4 regions of the Pseudoalteromonas sp. SWYJZ19 genome follow, and region 1 is predicted to be linked to each of the others. Evidence: predicted binding sites of a transcription regulator. Region 1 holds the regulator's gene; each other region holds the start of a gene.

Region 1 (4,478 bases):
TAACGCCGCTCGCGCGCAAAAAGGACAAGATGTGGAAATAGAGTTCCCGATTTTTCTTGAAGAGACTTTAGTTGATACCGTTAAGCCTGTTGAGTTTATGTTACCGCAGCGAGATAGTAGTGGTCGTGTCTCTGAAATTAAAAAATCACTTAAAGTGAAAATTCCCGCAGGCTCAGTAAATGGCGAACGAATTCGACTAAAAGGGCAAGGCGGATTAGGGTCAGCGAACGGGCAAAATGGCGATTTGTACTTACAAATTAGTTTAGTGCCCCACCCATTATTTGATGTTGAAGGTCATAACCTAAATATAGTCGTCCCTCTTGCACCATGGGAAGCGGCTCTTGGTACAAAAATAAATTTACCTACGTTGGCAGGCAAAATCCAATTAACTATTCCATCTAATAGTCAGTCTGGTCAACGCTTGCGTATTAAAGGTAAGGGATTAATGAGTAAAAAAGCCAAAGGTGATTTATTTGCTGTGCTTAAAATTGTTAATCCAACATCTGTTGATGATACCAGTAAAAAACTTTGGGAAGAATTAGCGGAAAAAGCTCACTTTGATCCCCGTAATAACTGGAGCAAGCCATAATGCAAATTATCGTGACACAAAAAGATGATTTACTTACTAGCAAAGAGCTATGTTTGAGTAGTGATATTAGCGAAGCAATTTTATATGAGCTAGTTGAGCACAATATTGCGGTTCCAATTGAGGGGGAGCACGTTACGCAGTGGCAATTTACGGTATCTGCAGTGACCTTAGTTAAAAAAGCGGCCCGTATTCAACATGACTTTTCGTTAGATTGGTCGGCAATAGCTTTAGTTTTACAATTGCTGGATGAGCGTGATGAGTTGATTTTCGAAAACGAAATGTTAAAGCGACATTTGAGTCGATTTAAACACTTGGAATAAAATCTGCCCTTGGGTATTTCCTAGGGCTTATTTACTCTTTGGTGAGAGTGCGCTAGTTCTTAAAAACCAATATGACTACTTTGATTTATTCTTACTTTTAATTCGGATAAATCGTTTTAGTCGTATGTTTTGCATAAGTAGTAATATTCCACTTAGGCAAAAAAGTACGCTGGTTGCTGCAAAACTAATAAGCAGCGGATTATTAAAATCCTCTCGCTCATCGTAATCCATAATATGTAACATCCAAAAAAAGTCGAAAATTCGCCATAGTGTGCTGCGAACGGTGATAACTTTGCCGTTATTTTCTGACAAATACAGTGTTGTGTTAAATGTGTCGTCAAATTGTACCTGCCAAACATTGGTTTTATATCCAACTTCTCGCATACCTTGCTTTAGCAGTACAGCGCTTGTCACTTGAGCATCAATAAGTAAGTGTGCTTTAGCATTTGCGGTAATTTGTATTTTAGTTGGCGGCTCAAAGGGCCGGCCTGTTATACCGTTAAAGCTTTGCTGTTCATCTTTATTTATTACTGTAATTATAGGTGTGGTTAAAAAGTTCTCAAAAATTATTTGTGTTGGATTAACCACCTGAGGTGCAATATCGTTAAGGGAGGCAATATAATCAGCCTGCGTAAATGGGTTATTAAGAGTACGTGTTGCAAGATGCTCCCCATGAACTTTATCAAGAGGAATAGCGCTCATGACTAAACCGCCTAATAGCCAAGCTAAAATTTGTAATGTGAGCAAATAACCGAGCCATTTATGTAACTTGCGAGCATACTTAAATATTTTTTTATTCATGTTTTAGTCTTATTATTTTTAGAGGCTAGTTTATTACATTAATGGGATTAGTTACTGCGACATTTTGTCGCAGTTTAAACTATAGCTTACTGTAATCATTTAAAAATAAAAAAGATTACACTTAAATTGCTAACATGACTTATTTGTTTAATTGAGCTGAGTGTTTGATATCCAGCTAGCTTTAAACGCTAAAAAATACTTAAAAGCTGCGAAATATCTATATAAAGTGGTTAATAGAGCATAGTTGATTTGGTATAACGGTAAAACTGCGTTAAAGTTTGCAATGAAATTATTAGAGGATAAATACGAAACGATGTCGGAAATTCAATTTTTAAATGTAGATCTTGAGCTTGAATCAAAGCAAGATATTAGTTTGCTAGTGGCAGACTTGAAAAAAGTCGCGACGATTTTACATTATGACAAAGACGAATACCGTCAATTAGCGCGTATTGAAGCAACAGGTATAGTAAACACGCCTGACAAAGCAATAAACCATATATGTGAGCTTATTGAATCGTGTTCGCGTAACGCGCTAAAGCAATGGTTAAGCTGTTCACGTAGAACGTTTGATATTGGTTTTGAATCAGGCACTTCCCCTAAGTGCTTTAATCAAGCCTTAGATGCAGATACATTACTACGTATATCTGCGATTGGTGCGGGTATGGAAATTACAATTTACCCAATCGAAAAGTAACTATCTTCGCTCTACGACTGCTGCGGTCATTTTTGATACGCAGCACAGCTCATTGCGGCTATTTGTAATTTTTATTTCCCACACTGAACTACGTTTGCCAATATGAAACGCTCTTGCCGTTGCTGTTAAAGTGCCGTTGCGAGATGCTTTTAAATGACTTGCGCTAATTTCCTGCCCCACGCAGTAAAATTTTGTAAAATCGACAACAAAGTTAGCTGCATAGCTGGCAACTGTTTCGGCAAGTACAACGTTAGCACCGCCGTGAACCATTCCCATTGGGTTATGATGCTCAGGAATTGCCGGCATAGTGGCTACTAAGTAATCATCACCAATTTCAGTGACTTCTATTCCCATGGTTTTCATTAATGTTCCTTGGCCATCAATGCCTTGTTCTAACTGCTTGCACAGCTCTAAAGTGATGGGCTGGTACCAAATACTCATAATGACTCCTTTGCTTTTTTAATCATTTATAAACCTAGCGTTAGTTATATCCCTAAAATGTACACAAGTGAAATTACTTTGGCTATTTTAAGGCTTAATTTAAATTTGCGATTTTTATTTAACTGTATATACTCACAGTTAAATGTACTGTATGGAAAACCAGTTGTATGCGACCATTAACGAACCGCCAAGCTCAAATACTCGAACTAATTAAAGTTTTTATTAAAGACACTGGTATGCCTCCTACACGTGCTGAAATAGCGCAAACATTAGGTTTTAAAAGTGCCAATGCTGCTGAAGAACATTTAAAAGCACTTGCTAAAAAAGGCGCAATTAAAATGAAACCAGGTGCAAGCCGTGGTATTCAGTTAATTGAAGAAGAAGAGCCAGAACAATTAGGTTTACCGCTTATAGGGCGTGTTGCTGCTGGTTCACCTATTTTGGCGCAAGAGCACGTTGAAAGTCACTGCAAAATCGATCCATTAATGTTTAAACCGGCTGCAGATTTTTTACTACGCGTTAACGGTATGAGCATGAAAGATATTGGTATTATGGATGGTGATTTACTTGCTGTACATCGTACTCAAACCGCTGAAAACGGGCAAGTTGTTGTTGCCCGCCTAGACGAAGACGTAACTGTAAAACGTCTTGAGAAAGCGGGTCGTAAAGTATTACTTCATGCTGAAAACGACGATTTTGAATCTATTGAAGTAGATCTTGAGAATGAGTCTTTTAATATTGAAGGCTTAGCCGTTGGCGTTATAAGAAACGCTGATTGGATGTGACTTTAAAAATAGCTTTTAAACAAGCAGTTTTATAAATGCGTACTAATTAGTACGCATTTTCTGTTTTAAATTCGCACTAAAAATAGGGCATAAATAGCTCACTGACAATTTAAGCTGTAAACTTTTTTGCACTTATATTTTCCCCCTCCGAATGCGTTAAACCCCTTTGTTTTGCTCATCTTTTGAACTTCCTGTTACCTAGTTGGTTACTGATTTTTTATTAATTACTCAATATCACCTGATTGTTTTTTATACTAAAACTTGCTTGTTGTTCATTTTTTAGCTAATTATTAATGTGCTGAGCTAATAATAACTCACAGCTTTTTAGTTTTGAGAACACACAATATACACAAACCCGTTGTTGGCGCAGCAAAACCAATCAATATTAAATGAGATTGACTAAAAAAATAAAAATAACGAATTGGCGTTTAAGCCGTATGCCTCTTCGCTTTGCATTCGCAATAGCATCAAAGGAGCCGTCACATGGGTAAACTGACCTCTACCTTGTGGCTTATATTATGTGTTTTTTCGCACCCAGTTTTGGCTAACAGCCAATACAATATGCGCAAAGGCGTAACCGATATAAGCAATAATGTATATCAGCTGCACATGACCATATTTATAATATGTTGTGTGATTGGGGTGATAGTGTTCGCAATTATGTTTTGGGCACTTATTCATCACCGTAAATCTAAAGGGGCTGTACCTGCCCAATTTCACGAAAGCACTAAAGTAGAAATACTTTGGACTGCAATCCCGTTTGTTATTTTAATTGCTATGGCAGTACCAGCCACTAAAACCCTAATTGCAATGGAAGATGCCAGCAAAGCTGATCTCACTATTAAAAT
Region 2 (4,478 bases), on a different contig from region 1:
GTTACTAACTCGCAAACATCTAAAGCACTTAAAAGCCGCTTAAGTGAAGCAAAAACGCACTTATCTAATCCAGTTCAAGATAATAGCAGTGAAGCTTTAACGCTACCGAGTAATGACAAACAACTTGTAGGCCTAATTCAAGGCATTAAAAAATTACGCTCAATTTTACGCTCTGAACACAGCAAAGGTCGTATTGATAGCCAAGTTTTTGTTTTAGAAGATAAACGTCTCGAAAAACTACAACTGCGTATTAATATTGAAAGCCAAATAAAACGGGGCCTATCTGCCCGTTCAGCAAGTATGGTTGGCTCTGCAAGACAGTACTTTGAAAAAGCGCAGGCAACACTCAGTGCAGTCACCTACTCTGATGAATACGTAACAACAAAACGGCTAGAAGTTGAGGGTTACTTAGAGGCAATTAGTGTTGAACTGAGAGCTTCTAATGCAAGCGCACTTAAAAAGAAAACAGAAGAAGAGCAAGACGACTTAGATATACTGTTTGCTCCTAAAAAGAAATGGTAGTGCTTTTATAAAAGCATTAAAAAAGCCTGCACAAATTAAAATTTGTGCAGGCTTTTTTGTATTTTTGTTAGCTATTAAGACAAAAATGCAAACTTGAAAACAAACAAGGCTGTTAATATCCAAACACTAATACTGACTTGATCTTGCTTACCGCACAAGACTTTAACCGCCGTATAAGATATAAAACCAAGTGCAATACCGTGCGCAATCGAAAACGTTAATGGTGTCATTAGTAATACCACAGTAACAGGAATTGCATCGGTCATATCATCCCAGTTTACAAACTTTAAATTTTGCAGCATCAGAACAGCGACATATAAAATAGCGCCTGCCGTAGCATAAGCCGGTACCATTTGTGCAAGCGGTGCAAAAAACATCATTAGTAAAAAGCAAATGCCTACAACTACAGCTGTTAAGCCAGTACGTCCGCCAACAGATACACCAGCAACCGATTCTATATACGATGTAGTCGTAGACGTACCTAGCATCGCACCTGCAATTGTTGCTGAGCTGTCAGCACTTAATGCGCGCCCTAAACGAGGCATGTTACCTTTTTCATCAGCTAAACCTGCTTTTTGAGTTACCGCAACTAATGTACCCGAAGTATCAAAAAGATCGACAAACAAGAAAGCAAAAATAACACTCATCATTGATATATCAAAAGCGGCTGCAAAATCTAGCTGCATAAAAGTAGGCATTATTGATGGTGGCATAGCCATAACACCGTGATATTCAACAAGCCCCAAACTTAAAGCAATGCCAGTCACTAATAAAATACTAATAAGCACGCCACTTTTAAAATCGCGGTATAAAAGCGCTGCAATTACAAAAAAGCTTAATATAGCCAATAACGGTCCTGGAGAAGTAATGTCGCCCAACTGCACTAATGTTGCCGGGCTTGAGACAATAATGCCTGCATTTTTAAGGGCAATTAATGCTAAAAAAGCACCTATACCCGTTGCGATTGCTCGCTTGAGCACCAGAGGTATGGCATTAATAATCCACTCTCTGACTTTAAATAAGCTTAAAAACAAAAATATACAACCCGACATAAATACAGCCCCTAACGCGGCTTGCCAGGTATAACCCATTCCTAATACGACACCATACGTAAAAAAGGCATTTAGTCCCATACCAGGCGCTAATGCTAATGGATAATTAGCCCATAAACCCATTATAAAACAGCCTATCGCAGCTGCTATACATGTCGCTACAAATGCAGCCCCTTGATCCATCCCAGCCTCTGCGAGCATAGCCGGGTTTACAAATACAATGTATACCATAGTTATAAAGGTAGTTAGGCCAGCAACGCATTCGCGTTTAACTGTTGAATTATTTTCGCTCAGTTTAAATAAGGCTTCGAACATAATAAACTTGTGATAGTAAAAAGTGGCGAGATTTTAACATAAAAATTATCTTTTACAGGACATTTTACCTTGCTATATACTAAACTGTTAGAGTAGTTAAAATAATAAATGAACCAATATGCTTAAAACAACACCTTGTGAGCAAGACTTAGAGCAACAGCTAGATAATATTTTAGGTTTTGTTACTCAACCCGAAAATACCTCTGTGCCCGTTGATAATAAAAAAGATGAGCAAAGTACGTTAAATAAAGCCCTATATTATTTAAAAAATAATCAAGCTCCATTGGCTGCAAAATGGATGCGACTTGCTGCAATGGCGGGAAACCATAGAGCACAGTTTTATTTAGGTTTATTTTTTGTGAAAGGTGAAGGCGTGCCACAAAGTGTATTTCATGCTGTAGCTTGGTTAAGCTTAGCAAGTAGCCAAGGGTACGCCCCTGCCACTGCAGCGGTTACAGATATACGCAAACATATCGAAACTAAGCGATTTAAAGATGCTCAGTGTTATGCGGCAAGTTTGTACGAACAAATCCACCAACTCCAGTTTTCTCATATGATCCCTCGCACGAGTGAAAACACATAAGCTAGCTATGGCAGAAGTACTGTATGCAGTGTAAAAAAATACTGTATATGGTTACAAAGATAATCCTATACAGTATAAAACCCCAAAATGAAGACACTACGAAAAAAATTATTTTTAGAATACCTTCTCAAAAACAACCCTATAACAACCTGATTAATAAAGAATTATAAATTAAAAAATAAAAACAATGATCAAAAGCTGAATAACTGTACAAATAAATAGCATAAAAGGCTTGCACGAAAGCACTGTATAAACTACTGTATATGAATACTGTATAAAAACCCAGTGAGTGAAATTATGTTACAGCCTATTACCGTAAGAACAGTTAAAAGTTACCAACAAGATGAGCAAAGCGATTGCGTGAATTTGATTCAAATTGAAGATGAAATTTCAGCGACCTTTGAGCTTTTAAAAGTATTACACCAATACAATAGCTCTAATGCATGGACGTTACTAATTGCTCCAGATCACGTACCTAGCAAAGCTTTACTTGACTCATGCTCTATTGATACAAGTAAATTACTTGTTATTAGACAGAAGCACCTAGTAAATTTAGAGTATGTATTAAATTCTGCATTACATAACGGAAACTTTGCAGCGGTAATTACCTGGACCGATATAGTTAATAACCAACTACTTACGAATTTATCGTTCGATTTAAGTAAAACGAATACAAAACTATACTGTTTTACTAAAAAGTCTCAAACAACAGAGATATCACTCGCCCAATAAGCTTGTTAAACTAATGTTTTAGACTTTGTATTATTATTATGACTTCACTCAATACCACATTATGTTTTTGCAGCAGTGGGCACAATTATGCTGATTGCTGCGAGCCGCTTCACTTATCTGTTAAGCAAGCTGATTCTCCTGAACAACTTATGCGCTCACGATTCAGTGCTTATGTTATTAAAAATGCAGAATATGTTTATCAAACCTACGCAAAAGAAAAACAAGCTGAAAATCCGGTTAAAGAAATCAATGATTTTGCTAACAGCTGTCGATTTATAAATCTTGATGTAATTGGGTCAAGCCATGATGGAGATACCGGCACTGTAGAATTTAAAGCCCAATATTTTTATCAAAACTTATTTTGTGAGCTCCACGAAAAATCGCAGTTTATTAAAGAAAACACTCAATGGCGTTATTTAGATGGCACTATATATCCTGTTGAAGATATTAAAGTGGGCAGAAATGATGACTGCCCATGTGGTAGCAATAAAAAGTACAAAAAATGTCATAGCGTGTAATAAATAATCTTATTTAATATTTATCACCTACAAGGTGTTTTTAAGTGGCAAAGTGATTTATTAGCTAGCTAAACTTAAAAACACACTTGGTTACGACCTTGCATTTTGGACTCATACATTTTTTCATCTGCGATCTGCAAGGTGTTTTTGTTATTTACGTACGGTTGTAGGGTTGCACCGCCAATACTAATAGTCACAAAGTCATATTCTGAATATCTGTGTAATATTCCTAAATCGACCACATTTTGTTTAATTTTATCAGCAACACAAATCGCACCTTCAGTGCTTGTATGCGGTAAAACAACTACAAACTCTTCGCCGCCGTAACGCGCAACAAAATCGGTTGGCCTTTGCAAACTATTAGTAATAGTTTGTGCAACAAGGTTTAAAACCGTATCGCCTTGCACATGACCATAAAGATCGTTGTATTGCTTAAAGTAGTCTATATCGATGAGTAATAGTGCATAGTCGACTTTTTCTCGTAAGGCGCTTCGTTCCATTTTAGAAAAATGCGCATCAAAATAACGACGATTGAATACCTTTGTTAAATCATCTAGAAATACTTTTTGATTGAGTAAGTCATGTTGAAGTTTCATCGTAATATGGGCGCGCACTCTTCTATATAAAGTTTCCGAGTTAGTTGGTTTCTTTATAAAATCTACAGCTCCGGCTTCCCAGCACTCTTCTTCTTGATTTTCAGATGAGGTTACAAAAATAACGGGGATATCTTGTGTTTCAGATATATTTTTTAATTTT
Region 3 (4,478 bases), on a different contig from region 1:
GTGATGTTAAATGCATCAATATCTTCTTTTAATTGGGCTATGCTTGTTGCACCAATAATTGAAGAGGTTACGCCATCTACTTGGTTACACCATGCGAGTGCTAGTTGTGCTGGAGTAATATTGTTTGCATGAGCCAGCTCAACATACTGCTTAGTGGCTTGCTCTGCATTGGGTGTATCTCTAAAAATACCGTTGCGCTGCATGAAGGTCCAACGAGATCCTTCAGGACGAGCACCGTTTAGGTATTTACCCGTTAATAAACCGGCTGCTAAGGGCGACCACGATAAGTAGGCAATATCTTCGTGTACACATTGTTCTATTAAATACGGCCAGTCTTTAGCGTGCGCTAAGCTAAACTCATTTTGAATAGATACCATACGCGGTAAGTTATGCTCTTTGGCCAAACTTAAAAACTGGCTTATACCCCATGGCGTATCGTCAGATAAACCGCAGTGCTTAATTTTACCTGCTTTAACACATTCATTAAGGCCCTCTAGAATATCAAGCATACTAGCTTGCTGCTCTTGTGTATTTACGTCGGTAAATTTAAGAGTGCCGGGCCATTGTCTGCCAAAGTGCGGGGTAGAGCGGTTTGGCCAATGCAGCTGATATAAATCAATGTAGTCGGTTTTAAGGCGCTTAAGTGAATCGTCTACGGCTTCTATTACCGTTTGGCGCGTAATATTGCCACCATCACGTACCCACGATAATCCATTGCCTGCAATTTTTGTAGCAAGTACCACATCGCTGCGCTTTTGCTGATTACGCGATAGCCAATCGCCAATAATTTCCTCAGTTTTACCATAGGTCTCTGGAGAGGGCGGTACTGCATACATTTCGGCTGTATCAATAAAGTTTACGCCTTGCTCTAGCGCATAGGCTATTTGTTCATCAGCATCGCTTTGAGTATTTTGTTTACCCCAAGTCATACTGCCTAAACATACTCTTGAAACGTTAATACCACTGCTGCCAAGTGGGCTGTATTGCATGAGAATTCCTTATTGCTCGTCTTGAGAGTAGCTAACTAACGCCGATAAAAGAGGCTCTGCAATGAGGGCTTTTTGGCCTGTTTCAAAATCAAACATAACCACTTTTGAAGTGCCTGTGGTTGTTATAGCGTTTTGTGCGTGACTAAATACGGTGTAATTCATAACAAACCGGTCTGTTTTTATATCAGAAATAGTAACACCGACTGTAAGCGTATCTGGGAATGTAACTGGGCGTTTATAACGAATGTTATTTTCGCTTATTACCGGGCCCACGCCATTAGGGCTTATTGTATCGAACAGATTTATTTTATTTAAGAAGTCGATTCGGGCTATTTCAAAGTAACGTAAATACACTACATTATTTACGTGTTGTAGTGCATCCATATCAGCCCACGCTACGGTGATGTCGGTATGGATAGGGTGCTGATCTTTAAACGTTTGCATTATTTATTGGCCCTTAATTTTAAAGTGCTTAGATTATCAACATGGGGTTACGAGCTCAAGGTAATTAATGGCATGTTTTTTTATAAGATGATTGTACCTATTTAATTTTAGGTCTACAGTTAAATTACACAGACAAACACAAAAACACACAGAGGTAGAAATATGCAGAACATAATTAATTGGTCCTTAGCTTGTTTGGTTTTTATAGCCTCTTTTACCTGTTACGCAATGGGTAACGAATCAGGCGCTATTATTTTGATGTTAGCAGGTTTTTTTTTCGAGGTTATGTTTTGGTTGCGCGGTTATAAAGAGCAAGAAGGTAATAAGCGTTTTTTTTAATCGCTAACTAGGGCCTGTTGACCTTTCAGGATTAAAATTTGTTCAATCTAGGGGCTATTTAATCGCGGCGCGAGGTTTGTGACCTAGTGGGCTCGATAACTGCTCCTGCGTTATTCTACTGACTTACATCCATGTAAGAATAAGTAAAAACCGAGCAACAAAGAGTAAATTGCCCCTAGGCAGAACCCTTCGGGCAGCGTATGTTTGGCATTTGTGCTACGTTATCGCCTATTTATGGGGAATAACCACACTACATAGGCTCTGCCTTGCCTAAATACCAAACATACTGCTGCAAATTTAACCTCGAAAGATAAACAGGCCCTAGGCTTGCTTATCACATTTGATTCTATAATAATGACTGTATAAATAACCAGTTGTTGTTGTGGTGATGAAGAAGTTTATTCACATAGACATGGATTGCTTTTATGCAGCAGTAGAAATGCGAGATAATCCAAAACTTGCATGTGTACCGCTTGCTATTGGAGGCAATAGCCGACGAGGCGTGCTCTCAACCGCTAACTATATAGCGAGAGAATATGGCGTGCGATCGGCTATGTCGAACTATCATGCTAAACAATTATGCCCCGATTTAGTTATTGTTCCTGGGCGCATGGCTGTATACAAAGAAGCTTCAAATCAAATACGTGAAGTATTTAGCCGCTACACAGATTTAGTTGAACCTCTTTCTTTAGACGAAGCCTACCTAGATGTAACAGACAGCACCGCTTGTAAAGGCAGTGCCACACTTATTGCACAGCAAATAAGAGCCGATATTTACAATGCCACAGGGCTCACTGCATCAGCTGGTATTGCACCGATTAAATTTATTGCCAAAATAGCCAGCGACGAAAAAAAACCGAATGGTCAATTTGTCGTTTTGCCTCATGAGGTCGATGATTTTTTAGCGCAATTACCGCTGGGGAAAATTCCGGGGGTGGGTAAAGTAACGCTCGAAAAGCTAAATTTAAAAGGCTTATATACCGGCAAGGATGTACGTGAAAAAGGCGTTAACTGGATGCAGCAACATGTGGGTAATTTTGGTGTGTCGCTTTATCAAAAATGTGCAGGTGAATATGTTGGTAAAGTATCAACAGATCGCATCAGAAAGTCGCTGAGTGTTGAACATACCTACGAATACAACAAAACAAGTTTGCAAGAGTGCTTAGATGAGCTGCCAAAATTGTTAGACGAATTAGTTTTAAGGCTTAATAAACAGCAATTACAAAACCGTATTAATAAGCTGAGTGTTAAAGTGAAGTTTGCAAATTTTGTAGTAACCTCAGCCGATCAGGCATACCACGAGCTAAACACAGAAATATTTATTCAACTCCTTACTAAGGCCTATCAACGAGGGCTACAACAACCTGTAAGATTACTTGGCATAGGCGTTGGCATTAAAAGCGAGCCAGAACAAAACTTCCAACTGAGTATTCTCGATTAAGCTATAAAGCCTGTAACCCCAAGTTGCCATTTATTGGCAAGTTGTATAATTAGCTCATCGCACCTTGCTGGTCTTCAATATTTAAATCGACGATAATAGGGGCTTATGTTTTCTAACAGGACTTTATTTATGGCATACCCTCAAGCGGTTAGTGCAAGCCTTGAATGCACATCTCATGATGCGCTTATTATTATTAGTGATGACTTTTCTCTATTACCAAATAACTCATTACGTGATGCTATTTTAGACCAAGCAAAAGTTGATTCTCGTATTGGTAAACAAGTTACTTTATTAGTGATTGAAAACAAACGCGTTGTACTTGCGCCAACGGGTCCGTTAAATAGAGATTACGACGATGTTCGCCGTTATTTTGATGCTGCTAAATTAGCAATTAACGAAGCAAAAGCGTCGGGTAGTGTTAATCCTGCATTATTTTTACCAAATTTAAATGGCGATAGCCGTTATCAGCATGCTTTAGAAGTTGCTTATTTAGGCGCTTGCCAAGCCTTATGGCAGCCATTAGAAGCGCGTGAATATCACGGTGAAAGTATTGAACCTATTACTCAAATTGGTTTAGTTGGCGCAAGCGAGCAAACAATCAAAGCTGTTAATGCAATTGCTGCAGGCCAATATGCCGCGCGTGACTTGTGTGGCACCGAACCTGAGCGTATGGCTCCACCACGTTTTGCTGATTACTGCGTTGATTTATTTAAAGGCTCAAGCATTGCAGTTGACGTAATTGATGATATTGCAGCTATTGATAAAAACTACCCAATGCTAAGCACTGTTGCTCGTGCATCGTATGCAGTTGAGCGCCATCACCCACGTGTTGTTAAGCTTGAATATGTACCAGAGGGCGAAATTACTCGTACACTTATGTTTGTAGGTAAGGGTCTTGTATACGATACAGGGGGTGCAGATTTAAAAGTAGGTGGCCATATGGCAGGCATGAGCCGTGATAAAGGCGGCGCAGCTTCTGTTGCGGGCTTTATGAAAGCTGTTGCGGATTATCAGCCTAAAGGCGTTAAAGTAGTATCGTACTTGGCTGTTGTTCGTAACTCTATTGGTTCTGATTGTTTTGTGCCAGATGAAATTATTACTAGCCGCGAAGGTATCCGTGTACGCATTGGTAATACCGATGCAGAAGGGCGCTTAGCAATGGGTGACCTGCTTAGCGAAATGAAAGATTTAGCTAAAGGCGAAATAAACCCAACGTTATTTACTGTAGCTACATTAACGGGTCACGCGGCACGTGCAATGGGCCC
Region 4 (4,478 bases), on a different contig from region 1:
TATGGCTCAATGTTTTATCACCAATACCGCGTGCTGGCGTATTAATTACACGCTCAAACGCGGCATCGTCTTGACGATTACCTACTAGGCGTAAATACGAAAGCGCATCTTTAATTTCTTGTCGTTCGAAGAATCGCATACCACCATAAATACGGTATTTTAAGCCTTCTTGCAGCATGGCCTCCTCAAGTACACGAGATTGCGCGTTACTACGGTATAAAATTGCGGCATCTTGTAGGGCATTACCTGCATTTAACCAGCTTCGTAGTTTGCTACTTACAAAGCGTGCTTCGTCTAACTCATTAAATGCTGCATAAATAGAGATTGGCTCGCCGTCGTTACCGTCGGTCCACAAGCTTTTACCCATACGTTCTGAGTTATTTTGAATTAATGCGTTAGACGCTTTCAAAATAGTCGCTGTTGAGCGGTAGTTTTGTTCAAGACGAATGGTTTCTGCGCTAAAGTCAGTTAAAAAACGTTTAATGTTTTCGATTTTAGCACCACGCCAACCATAAATGCTTTGGTCATCGTCGCCTACAATCATAATGCTGTTAGTATCGCCAGCAAGTAATTTTAACCAAGCATATTGAATGGTATTTGTATCTTGGAACTCGTCTACGAGCATATGCGCAAAGCGTTGCTGATAATGACGCAGTAACGTAGGGTTATTTTTTAACACTTCGTAGCTGCGTAGTAATATTTCAGCAAAATCAACTAGGCCCGCTCTATCACAGGCCTCTTGATAGGCGGCATAAACACGCAGCATCATTTGCTCATTAATATCGTATGCTTGAATATCTTTAGGGCGAAGTGCTTCATCTTTTTTGGCGCTTATGTACCAGCCAAATTGCTTAGCGGGCCATTTTTTATCATCAATATTCATCGATTTTAATAAGCGCTTGATCATCCGAAGCTGATCGTCAGAGTCTAAAATTTGAAAGGCTTCTGGTAAATTAGCTTCACGGTGATGAGCACGTAAAATACGATGCGATAAACCATGGAAAGTACCAATCCACATACCACCTACAGGCGCTTTTAGTGTTTCTTCAACGCGGCCACGCATTTCTTTAGCGGCTTTATTAGTAAATGTAACTGCAAAAATACTGTAAGCGGAGGCTTGCTCAACTTGCATAAGCCACGCAATACGATGAACTAACACTCGTGTTTTACCAGACCCAGCACCTGCTAATACCAGCATGTTTTGTAGTGGGGCTGCAACGGCATCGCGTTGTTTGTCATTTAAGCCATCGAGTAATTGTGAAACGTCCATCGTTACGCCTTTTTAATCAATATTGTGGGCAGTATAACAGGTGTTTTTGTTAGGCTAAATAAAATACTGTTTTTATAAACAGCTATTTATAAAATAGTGTTCAAAACGAGTAACTTGCTAATTAATTAAGCGAATAAAAAAGTGTAAACGGATAACAATAATTGCTAATTTGACCTAATTTTAGCAAAATCTACCAACTCTCTAAATCTAGACTAATTTAACTATTTGATTTGTAAGCTTTAATAAATTGGCATAGAGTGTGTAGGTAAATAATTATAAAATCAAATAAATACAGAGGTTAGTATGGCAGATCAAGGTTCTGGCGGTAACGTAATTGCAGCATTATGTAATATATTTTTTCCTGGTTTAGGGCAGTTAGTGCAAGGGCGTATTTTAGCGGCTATATTTTTTGCACTCGCTATTATAATAAGTTACGCACTAATTTATGTGCTTGTAGGCTTTGTACTTGTGCCTATTATTTACTTATGGTCGATCATTGACGCAGCGCGTTATAAATCGCGAAGTTAACGGTTTTAAAGTTGAGTAAAATAGCGCCCATGTGGCGCTATTTTACTTTATATGTCCTGTGGTTTACGGGCGTTTACGTATATAATTACGCAATTAAAGATTTACAGGCAAACCCTATGGAATATCAATTTATTCGCGACCCTATTAGTGGGCTACGTATTAAAATAAGCAGTGAACACGCTATTATTGGTCGCTGGCTAAACGAAGAAATAGGCAAAGACAAAGTAGCCATGGTGCAAGCGCTTATTGCATCGGTAAGTTCAAGCTATGAGCCGCTAACGCTAAAAGGCCAAGAAATAGATTTAATATTAACGAAAGACGAAGCATTATTTGAAGCCCATGCACTTCATCAAGACAGCGAAGACCTAATAGCGTATCAAGATGACGATTTAGCGCTTGAAGAAAATGGTTTAAGTAGTGGTTGTGGCTTTGAAGATTTCATTGATTTAATTGATTCATGGCATGAGTTTACGACGTCACGATAAACATAACTAGCACACTAATAAAAATATACAGCAATGCACAATCAGCATTTTATCTGTATTATTACACCAACGAAAATTACGCCAACCAAAACGACAGGAATTGATATGTCTGCCAATTTAAACAAGCTAGTAGTGATGCTAGAAATGCAAAACGCCATGAATACTAAAGTACATGAGCAATGGTTTACTCAAGGGTTTGAATGGTACCGCGCTATTTGGGTTGAGTGTGCTGAAATGCTAGATCATCATGGTTGGAAATGGTGGAAAAAACAAACACCAGATACTGAACAAGTTATTTTAGAGTTGGTTGATATTTTTCATTTTGGTCTATCGCTTAGAATTGACGGCGAAACTAGCTACGAAGACTTAGCAAAGCAACTTGAAACTGAGCTTAGTAATGCTCAACAAGCTGATGACTTTAAACAAACACTAGAGATATTAGCGGCGTCTGCTGTTGCTGATAAAACGTTTAATGCAGGTGCTTTTGCCGGCTGTATGGCGCAAATAGGTATGGATATTGATGATTTATATCGCGGCTACGTAGGTAAAAATACGTTAAATTTTTTCCGCCAAGATCACGGTTACAAAGATGGTAGCTATATTAAAGAATGGAATGGGCAAGAAGATAACGAGCATTTAGTTGAAGTAGTTAAAAGCCTTGATACAGAACATGCAGATTTTGCAAAGTTAGTATATCAAGGGCTAGAAGCGCGTTACCCAAAAATTTAAGTCACGTAAGTTGAGTTAGATAATCTTACGATAGTCGGTAACACTTAGGTAATCGGCTATTTCGTTATGTGGTTGTTGGCTATCTGGGTTAGCAACTGCAAGTAAGTGCTCAATGCCGTATTCTCGTGCGGCATTCAAAACCGGCACACTGTCATCTACAAACAAAGTGCGCTGCTTATTAAACCCTAAGTCTTTTTGTACTTGGTGCCACAAACTTTGTTGCTCTTTACTTACTCCATATTCATGAGTAGACACTACGCCATCTAGGTAGTTATCAATCGCTGTATGCTCAAATTTAAGCATGACACTCTCAGGGTGGGCGTTGGTAAGTAAAATTAACTCTTTGCCTGCTTTTTTAAGCTCAGTTAAAAAATGAGGTACGTCTTCGCGCATTTTAATTAAATGCTGAGACTCTCGTTTAAGCTCCATTATAGGCAAGCTTAATTGCTGCTCCCAATAATCTAAACAATACCACTGTATTTGACCGCTCACAGCTTGATAGCGTTTTAAAATATCTGCTTTAGCTGCATCTAGGCTAATGCCCCTTGCTAATGCGTGTTGCGCAGGAATAACGTTAAGCCAAAAATGACTGTCGTAATGTAAATCGAGTAATGTTCCATCCATGTCGAGCAAAACGGTATCGATTTTTGACCAATTTAACATAGGAATTTCAACTTATAAGGTTTATTATTGAACTAACTGCCATGATAGCAAATTAACGCCAATGACACAGAAAAAGCACCCAACACCACCACAAATCCTCAGTAACAATGTTGTCGCTAAAAGCCGCCTGTTTACTGTGGAGTCTTTAGAGCTAAAGTTTTCTAATAACGAAGAGCGTCAGTATGAGCGAATTCGCGGCGGTGGCCGGGGAGCAGTGATGATTGTTCCGTTAAGTGCAGACAACGAATTACTACTTGTACGTGAATACTGTGCGGGCACAAACGATTACCAGTTAGGTTTTCCTAAAGGCTTAATCGATCCGGGCGAAACGCCAGAGCAAGCTGCTAACAGAGAGCTTAAAGAAGAAATTGGCTTTGGTGCTGAGTATTTTAAACCATTAAGAACAGTAACAATGGCGCCGAGTTACTTTAATGCCACTATGCATATTTTATTTGCTAAGCAATTATACCCACAAACCCTTATTGGCGACGAACCAGAGCCGCTTGTTGTTGTTAAGTGGCCATTAACTCAGTGGCAGTCATTATTAGACCAAGAAGATTTTACCGAAGCACGCAGTGTTGCAGCTTTGCTATTATTAGATAAGTATTTAGCGTCTGGAGCTGCCGATGAATAAATTAATCGAACCGTGTATTGAATTAGCTGAGCGTGCTGGCGATGCAATTATGGCCATTTATAAAAAAGGCGATATTGGCCAACAAGAGAAATCAGATAATACGCCTGTTACCAAAGCTGACTTAGCAGCAAATGACGTACTGGTTGCTGGATTAAAAGTCTTAGCGCCC

Evidence for each region. The regulator LexA, encoded in region 1, represses DNA repair genes until DNA is damaged. The targets are predictions, from matches to a motif close to TACTGTATNNNNATACAGTA.
Region 2: I6F45_RS12230 (SulA-like leucine-rich domain-containing protein) is a predicted target of LexA. The motif match lies at 2,728-2,747, and genes of this name have one in related genera.
Region 3: dinB (DNA polymerase IV) is a predicted target of LexA. The motif match lies at 2,129-2,148, and genes of this name have one in related genera.
Region 4: uvrD (DNA helicase II) is a predicted target of LexA. The motif match lies at 1,335-1,354, and genes of this name have one in related genera.

Annotation. Positions count from the first base shown of each region.
Region 1 is NZ_JADYXI010000019.1:81,088-85,565, reverse strand. It holds gene I6F45_RS16885 (DnaJ C-terminal domain-containing protein) at 1-589, shown strand, start outside; gene I6F45_RS16880 (chaperone modulator CbpM) at 589-909, shown strand; gene I6F45_RS16875 (hypothetical protein) at 985-1,710, opposite strand; gene I6F45_RS16870 (hypothetical protein) at 2,024-2,404, shown strand; gene I6F45_RS16865 (PaaI family thioesterase) at 2,405-2,845, opposite strand; gene lexA (transcriptional repressor LexA) at 3,013-3,630, shown strand; gene coxB (cytochrome c oxidase subunit II) at 4,114-4,478, shown strand, end outside.
Region 2 is NZ_JADYXI010000011.1:53,085-57,562, forward strand. It holds gene I6F45_RS12215 (hypothetical protein) at 1-522, shown strand, start outside; gene I6F45_RS12220 (NCS2 family permease) at 597-1,889, opposite strand; gene I6F45_RS12225 (tetratricopeptide repeat protein) at 2,008-2,472, shown strand; gene I6F45_RS12230 (SulA-like leucine-rich domain-containing protein) at 2,770-3,204, shown strand; gene I6F45_RS12235 (YchJ family protein) at 3,243-3,722, shown strand; gene I6F45_RS12240 (GGDEF domain-containing response regulator) at 3,797-4,478, opposite strand, start outside.
Region 3 is NZ_JADYXI010000002.1:334,414-338,891, forward strand. It holds gene I6F45_RS03440 (aldo/keto reductase) at 1-989, opposite strand, end outside; gene I6F45_RS03445 (acyl-CoA thioesterase) at 999-1,433, opposite strand; gene dinB (DNA polymerase IV) at 2,161-3,213, shown strand; gene I6F45_RS03455 (M17 family metallopeptidase) at 3,343-4,478, shown strand, end outside.
Region 4 is NZ_JADYXI010000007.1:4,375-8,852, forward strand. It holds gene uvrD (DNA helicase II) at 1-1,270, opposite strand, end outside; gene I6F45_RS08760 (hypothetical protein) at 1,574-1,798, shown strand; gene I6F45_RS08765 (YacL family protein) at 1,915-2,283, shown strand; gene I6F45_RS08770 (dUTP diphosphatase) at 2,389-3,012, shown strand; gene yrfG (GMP/IMP nucleotidase) at 3,028-3,675, opposite strand; gene nudE (ADP compounds hydrolase NudE) at 3,737-4,309, shown strand; gene cysQ (3'(2'),5'-bisphosphate nucleotidase CysQ) at 4,302-4,478, shown strand, end outside.